One region of the Streptomyces sp. WG5 genome, then DNA from elsewhere that is predicted to be linked to it. Evidence: riboswitches for the same ligand, from Rfam matches in the RefSeq annotation. Region 1 holds a riboswitch; the other holds the start of a gene.
The links. A riboswitch is a leader RNA that binds a small molecule or an ion and turns the genes downstream of it on or off. The one in region 1 is predicted to bind cyclic di-AMP.
Positions count from the first base shown of each region.

Region 2: linked by a shared signal. The riboswitch ahead of ACP4IX_RS06070 (M23 family metallopeptidase) and the one ahead of ACP4IX_RS17985 (transglycosylase family protein) in region 1 are both predicted to bind cyclic di-AMP.

Region 1 is NZ_JBNGGC010000015.1:98,623-102,373, reverse strand. It holds gene ACP4IX_RS17990 (transglycosylase family protein) at 96-1,169, shown strand; cyclic di-AMP (ydaO/yuaA leader) riboswitch at 1,353-1,519, shown strand; gene ACP4IX_RS17985 (transglycosylase family protein) at 1,523-2,266, shown strand; gene eno (phosphopyruvate hydratase) at 2,572-3,751, shown strand, end outside.
Region 2 is NZ_JBNGGC010000004.1:185,614-189,364, reverse strand. It holds gene ACP4IX_RS06075 (M16 family metallopeptidase) at 1-1,372, shown strand, start outside; cyclic di-AMP (ydaO/yuaA leader) riboswitch at 1,563-1,727, shown strand; gene ACP4IX_RS06070 (M23 family metallopeptidase) at 1,740-2,504, shown strand; gene ACP4IX_RS06065 (GntR family transcriptional regulator) at 2,704-3,399, shown strand; gene ACP4IX_RS06060 (HPr family phosphocarrier protein) at 3,599-3,751, opposite strand, start outside.

The sequences.
Region 1 (3,751 bases):
GACAAGCGATCATCTGCCTATACGTTCACGAATCAGCGTGGCGCCCCGAGCATCACCCGTCGCGCGGTCCCCGTCGTCTCGTGAAAGGTCGTCGCATGCTCTCCGGGAACGGTCGTCACCGCCGCCCCCGCCAGGCTCCCGCCCTGGTCGTCGCCGCCGGAGTGACCGGCTCCGCCATCGCGATCCCGCTCCTCGGCGCCACCGGCGCCCACGCGGCCGACGGGGCGAGCTGGGACCGGGTCGCCGAGTGCGAGACCGGCGGCGCCTGGAGCCAGAACAGCGGCAACGGGTACTACGGCGGCCTGCAGCTGTCCCAGGACGCCTGGGAGCAGTACGGCGGCCTGGAGTACGCGCCGAGCGCCGACCAGGCCAGTCGCTCCCAGCAGGTGAGAGTCGCCGAGAAGATACACGCGGACCAGGGCATCGCCGCCTGGCCGACGTGCGGTCTGCTCGCGGGCCTGGGCGACGACTCGGCGTCCGCCGGCGGTGGTTCGGGCGCGGCGGGTGACGGCTCGTCGGAGGGATCGGTCGCCTCGGAAGAGCCGTCGGGCCTCCCCGGTCTCTCCGGGGCGTCCGGCTCGACCGGATCGTCGGGCACGTCCGGCTCGACGGAGCCGGCGGAGCCCACGTCCGAGGCGTCCCCTTCGTCTCCTTCCTCTCCCTCCTCCCCTTCCTCGTCCTCCTCGCCCTCCGCTGACCCCTCGTCGGACAGCGGGGACGATTCGACCAAGTCCGACACGTCCTCCGGATCCGAGTCCACGGAGAGCGGTGAACCGCAGAACACCGGCGTTTCCCCCACGACCTCCCCGGAGGGTGGCGAAGCGGACAGGCCGGGGCAGAGTGAAGGCTCTTCGGCCCTCACCGACACGGAGGAGTCCGGCGCGGGCCGGCACCGGGGCGGCAGCGCCGACGAGGGGGCGGTGGACGGCCGTACGGCCGAGTCGTCGGGGCGTCACGCCTCGCGCGGTGAGGGCGAGGCGCGCCAGGCCGTGGACGGCTCGTACACCGTGCGTTCCGGCGACAGCCTCTGGGGCATCGCCGACTCCCTCGACCTGGACGGCGGCTGGCATTCGCTCTACGCCGGCAACAAGGAGGTCGTCGGTGCCGACCCCGACCACATCCTGCCCGGTCAGACGCTCACGGTCACGGGCGAATCGGGCGAAAAGTAGGGGGAGTTCGCGTCACGGTTAGAGGCTGTATGCCCGTTTTGGATCTCGTGAGAGATAGGTCTCAGAAGCCGTGATCGTCTTTGTAAATCCGCGGAGCGCGTGACTACGGTCATGACCGCCCGTCATCGCGGGCCCCGGCTGCCGCAACGCCGAATCCTGCCAGCGGCCGTCCGGGAACAGTCGTCGCGTCGAGCGCCGAAGGCAGGAGCGGGGGACCCAAGGTAAGTGCCGCACCGGGCAGTTGAGCCGGAGCGGCTAGGGGTGGAGCCGAGTTCCGCGAGGAACCCGGCCGGGCAACTCAACCGGCCCGAACCCGACAGCTCACCTCGCAGGCGTCGGTGAGGGGATCAACCATGCTGTTTTCCGGCAAGGGCAAGCACCGTCGCCCGTCCAAGGCCACCCGTGTCATCGCCGTCGCCGGCGTCACCGGTGCCGCCGTCGCCGCCCCGCTGATGGCGGCCGGCAACGCCTCCGCCGCCACCGCGTCCGAGTGGGACGCCGTCGCCCAGTGCGAGTCCGGCGGCAACTGGTCCATCAACACCGGCAACGGCTACTACGGCGGTCTGCAGTTCTCCGCCTCCACCTGGGCCGGCTACGGCGGTACGCAGTACGCCGCGACCGCGGACCAGGCCAGCAAGGCGCAGCAGATCGAGATCGCCGAGAAGGTGCTCGCGGGCCAGGGCAAGGGCGCCTGGCCGGTCTGCGGCACCGGCCTGTCGAGCGCCGCGTACACCGGCGGCGGCTCCGGTGAGAGCCAGGACAGCGGCTCCTCCCAGAACTCCGGCTCCTCCGAGAGCTCCGGCAGCTCCGGGAGCGCGCAGAGCCAGGGCAGCGGCTCCGGTGCCGACCGCTCCTCCGAGCAGAAGGCCTCCCGCTCCGCCGAGCGTCCGGCCGCCGAGAAGACCGTCACCACCCCGACCGGCAAGAAGGTCGAGAAGGGCGACGGCGAGTACAAGGTGGTCAAGGGCGACACCCTCAGCTCGATCGCCGAGGAGCACGACGTCGAGGGCGGCTGGGCGAAGCTGTTCGAGCGGAACGACGACATCGTCGACGACGCCGACCTGATCTACCCGGGCCAGCAGCTGCACCTGAAGTAGGCAGCGGCCCCCTTGCTCCCGCTCCGGCGCGTGTTCCCCCGTACGCGCCGGGGCGGGATTTTCACGCCCTCACCCCGTACCCCGTTCCTGCCCTGGTCCCGGCTCCGTTCCCGCCCCCGAATCGGGCCGGGTTTCCGGAAACGTCTTTGTTCCGTTCGGAAACAATTTACTCTCGGTTCTGTCCAGCGGGTGGGCGATCGGCTGGCCGATCGCCCGGAGCCGGTTAGGCTCGGTCCCGCAGAGCCGCTGCGGTCCTGTGGACCCGCGCGTCACACCGAAGCGTCACATTGAAGAAGGAGATGCTCGTGCCGTCCATCGACGTCGTCGTAGCCCGGGAAATCCTGGACTCCCGAGGCAACCCCACGGTCGAGGTCGAGGTCGGCCTCGACGACGGCAGCACGGGTCGTGCCGCCGTTCCGTCCGGCGCCTCCACCGGCGCCTTCGAGGCCATCGAACTCCGTGACGGCGACTCCAACCGTTACCTGGGCAAGGGCGTCGAGAAGGCCGTCCTGGCCGTCATCGAGCAGATCGGCCCGGAGCTCGTCGGCTACGACGCCACCGAGCAGCGCCTGATCGACCAGGCGATGTTCGACCTGGACGCCACCGACAACAAGGGCTCGCTCGGCGCCAACGCCATCCTCGGCGTCTCGCTCGCCGTCGCCCACGCCGCCTCCGAGGCCAGCGACCTGCCGCTCTTCCGCTACCTGGGCGGCCCCAACGCGCACCTGCTGCCGGTGCCGATGATGAACATCCTGAACGGCGGCTCGCACGCCGACTCCAACGTGGACATCCAGGAGTTCATGATCGCCCCGATCGGCGCGGAGTCCTTCTCCGAGGCCCTGCGCTGGGGCGCCGAGGTCTACCACACCCTGAAGAAGGTCCTGAAGAGCAAGGGCCTGGCCACCGGCCTCGGCGACGAGGGCGGCTTCGCCCCCAACCTCGGCTCCAACCGCGAGGCCCTCGACCTCATCCTCGAGGCCATCAAGGAAGCCGGCTACACCCCCGGCGAGCAGATCGCCCTCGCCCTCGACGTCGCCGCGTCCGAGTTCTACAAGGACGGCTCCTACACCTTCGAGGGCAAGGAGCGCACGGCCGCCGAGATGACCGAGTACTACGCCGAGCTGGTCGAGGCGTACCCGCTGGTCTCCATCGAGGACCCGCTGTTCGAGGACGACTGGGACGGCTGGAAGATCCTCACCGGCAAGCTCGGCGACAAGGTCCAGATCGTCGGCGACGACCTGTTCGTCACCAACCCGGAGCGCCTCGCCCGCGGCATCGAGGAGAGCGCCGCCAACGCCCTGCTGGTCAAGGTCAACCAGATCGGTTCGCTGACCGAGACCCTGGACGCCGTCGAGCTGGCCCAGCGCAACGGCTTCAAGTGCATGATGTCCCACCGCTCCGGCGAGACCGAGGACGTCACCATCGCCGACCTGGCCGTCGCCACCAACTGCGGCCAGATCAAGACCGGCGCCCCGGCCCGCTCCG
Region 2 (3,751 bases), on a different contig from region 1:
CATGGAATTCCACCCCCAGCCGCAGGCCGGCGAGCCCAAGCCGTGGGCGTTCCCGGCCCCGGAGCGCGGCAGCCTCGACAACGGCCTGACGGTGCTGCGCTGCCACCGCCCCGGCCAGCAGGTCGTCGCTGTCGAGGTCAATCTGGACGCGCCCCTCGACGCCGAACCGGCCGGCCTCGACGGCCTCGCCACGATCATGGCGCGCGCCTTCTCCGAGGGCACCGACAAGCACTCCGCCGAGGAGTTCGCCGCCGAGCTGGAGCGCTGCGGCGCCACCCTCGACGCACACGCCGACCACCCCGGCGTCCGGCTGAGCCTGGAAGTACCCGTCTCGCGTCTCGCCAAGGCGCTCGGCCTGGTCGCCGACGCCCTCAGGGCGCCCGCGTTCGCGGACAGCGAAGTCGAGCGGCTGGTCCGCAACCGGCTCGACGAGATCCCGCACGAGCTGGCCAACCCGGCACGCCGCGCGGCCAAGGAGCTGTACAAGGAGCTGTTCCCGGCCGGGACGCGCATGTCGCGTCCGCGTCAGGGCACCGAGGAGACGGTCGCGCGCATCGACTCCGCGGCCGTACGCGCCTTCTACGAGAAGCACGTCCGGCCCGCCACGGCCACCGCGGTGGTCGTCGGCGACCTCACCGGCGTCGACCTCGACGCGCTGCTCGGTGACACGCTGGGCGCGTGGACCGGCTCCGCCGCCGAGCCGCGTCCCGTGCCGCCGGTGACCGCCGACGACAGGGGCCGGGTCGTCATCGTGGACCGCCCCGGAGCCGTCCAGACGCAGCTGCTGATCGGTCGCACCGGCTCCGACCGGCACGACCGCGTGTGGCCCGCCCAGGTGCTCGGCGCCTACTGCCTCGGCGGCACCCTCACCTCGCGCCTGGACCGCGTCCTGCGCGAGGAGAAGGGCTACACCTACGGCGTGCGGTCGTTCGCACAGGTCCTGCGTTCCGCGCCCGACGGCACGGGCGCCGCCCTGCTGGCCATCAGCGGCTCCGTCGACACCCCCAACACGGGTCCCGCGCTGGAGGACCTGTGGACGGTGCTGCGGAAGGTCGCGGAGGGCGGGCTCACCGACGCCGAGCGCGACGTCGCCGTGCAGAACCTGGTCGGTGTGGCGCCGTTGAAGTACGAGACGGCTGCGGCCGTGGCGAGCACGCTGGCCGACCAGGTCGAACAGCACCTGCCGGACGACTACCAGGCCACGCTCTACCGCCAACTCGCCGCCACGGGAACCGTGGAGGCCACGGCGGCGGTCGTGAACGCCTTCCCGGTGGATCGTCTGGTGACGGTCCTCGTCGGCGACGCGGCGCAGATCAAGGAGCCCGTCGAGGCCCTCGGCATCGGTGAAGTGACCGTCGTGGCGGCCGAGTAGCGGCCCGCGCGCGGGGCGGCCCTGGTGACCACAGTGTCACCAGGGTCGCCTTTTGTCCGAATTGGGGGGCTGACTGACCGTCTGCCCTGTGGCGTGCGCTACAAAACGCCTGTTGCGTTTGAGGATTGAAGGCACCCCGTTTAGCGTCGTCCGGGCTGTTCGTCAGGCAGTGCGCCGCACCCGCGGCACCGGACAGCCATCGCCGAGTCCCCGTACGGCGCGAGCCAGGGGAGCCGGGGACCCATCGCAGTCCCTGGGGTGAATCGGACGCCCGCGCGTGCAGCGAGGGGGTCCGTAGGAGACCTTCCTGCTCCGAACCCGTCAGCTAACCCGGTAGGCGAGAGGGAAGGAAAGGACCAGCCTCCACATGGCGTTCACGCGCGCCACCGGTAAGCACCGCCGTCCCAGCCGGATGCACCGCACCACCGCCCACGCGGCGGGCGTCGCGGCCCTCGCCACCACCGGTGTCGTCGGCACCCTCGCGACTCCGGTGCTCGCCGCCGAGTCCGAGGCGGAGCAGAGCGGACTCACCCCGGTCGTCACCATCGGCGACGCCGTGGCCGACGAGATCGACGCCCAGGCCACCGCGCAGAAGCGGGCCGCGCTGGACGCCGCCGCCCGTGAGGCGGCCCGGGAGGCCGCACGCGAGCGGGCCGCCGAGGCGGCCGAGGAGGCGCGCGAGGCCAAGGAGCGCGCCGCGCGCGAGGCGGAGCGCAAGCGCCTCAACACCTTCGTGTCGCCGATCACCGCCTCCTACGTCTCCACCGCCTACCAGGCCGGCAGCTCCCTGTGGTCCTCGGGCAGCCACACCGGCATCGACTTCCACGCCGCGAGCGGCACCACCGTGCACGCGGTCGGCGTCGGCACCGTCGTCGAGGCCGGCTGGGGCGGGGCGTACGGCAACCAGGTCGTGATCAGGATGCACGACGGCACGTACACGCAGTACGGCCACCTGTCGTCCATCGGCGTCTCGGTCGGCCAGGCGGTCGCCCCCGGTCAGCAGATCGGCCTCTCCGGCGCCACCGGCAACGTCACCGGGGCCCACCTGCACTTCGAGGCCCGTACGAGCCCCGAGTACGGCTCGGACATGGACCCCGTCGCCTATCTCCGCTCCCACGGTGTGAACATCTGACGGCGGACGGTACGGCACTCGAGCGCCCCGGCTTCCGAGCCGGGGCATTCGCGTTTCCACGGGCGATCCAGGCGTCGCCGCTGTCCAAAAGATGACCAGGAAATCCGCCCCGCCGTCGGAATATCCGCCCGGCTGGCCTAGAGTCACTGCTCACGCGTCAATCGTCGACGTTTCACGGGGATTAGGGCGGAGGTCGGGCATGCGTATTCCGGCGCACTCGGTGTGCACGGCGATCCGGGACGACATCGTCGCCGGCGTCCACGGGCGCGGCAGTCGGCTCACCGAGGAACTGCTCGCCCGCCGTTACGGAGTCTCCCGCGTCCCGGTCCGTGAGGCCCTGCGCACGCTGGAGGCCGAGGGCTTCGTGGTGACCCGGCGGCACGCGGGCGCGTGCGTGGCGGAACCCAGCGAACAGGAGGCCGCCGACCTGCTGGAGGCCCGTACGCTCCTCGAACCCCTCGGTGCCTCCCGGGCCGCCCGGCGCCGTACCGAGGCCCACCTCAAGGTGCTGCGCGGACTGGTCAGGCTGGGTCAGGAGCGGGCCAGGCAGGGCAACAGCGATGATCTGCGCTCCCTGGGCGGCTGGTTCCACGACACCCTCGCCCAGGCCGCGGGCAGCCCCTCCCTGACGGCGCTGCTGACCCAGCTGCGCCACAAGATCGCCTGGATGTACACCGTGGACGCGCCGGCCGGACCCGTGGAGTACTGGGCGGAGCACGGTGCGATCGCGGACGCGGTGGCCCGGGGCGACAGCGAGCGCGCGCGGGCCCTCATGACGCTGCACACCGAGCGGTCGACGCCGGATTATCGACTGCGATTCGCTTCCGAGGACGAACGGACGAGGCGTGTGAGGAAAACGCAACGTCCCGTAAACACACCGAGCCTCCGGGCTTAACGCGAGGGCCGTACACAAAGAGCGAGCAGAGTAATTCGAGAGGTCTTTCCCGCTGCCCGACTGCCCGACTGCCCGGCTTTTTGGCCTACCGACGTCCAGGAATGCCCGGATGCCCGCGAACGAGCGAAGCGGAAAGAAAAAAGGCCCGCCCGGTGTCCGAGCGGGCCTTTCATTGCTGCTGTCCGTCAGACGATGTCCGTCAGACGGTCTCGGGAAGCTCCTCGAGCCCTTCGGAGACCAGCTTCGCCAGCCGCTCCAGAGCGGCGTCCGCGCCCTCGGCGTCGGAGGCGAGGACGATCTCCTCGCCGCCCTGGGCGCCGAGGCCGAGAACGGCCAGCATGGAGGCCGCGTT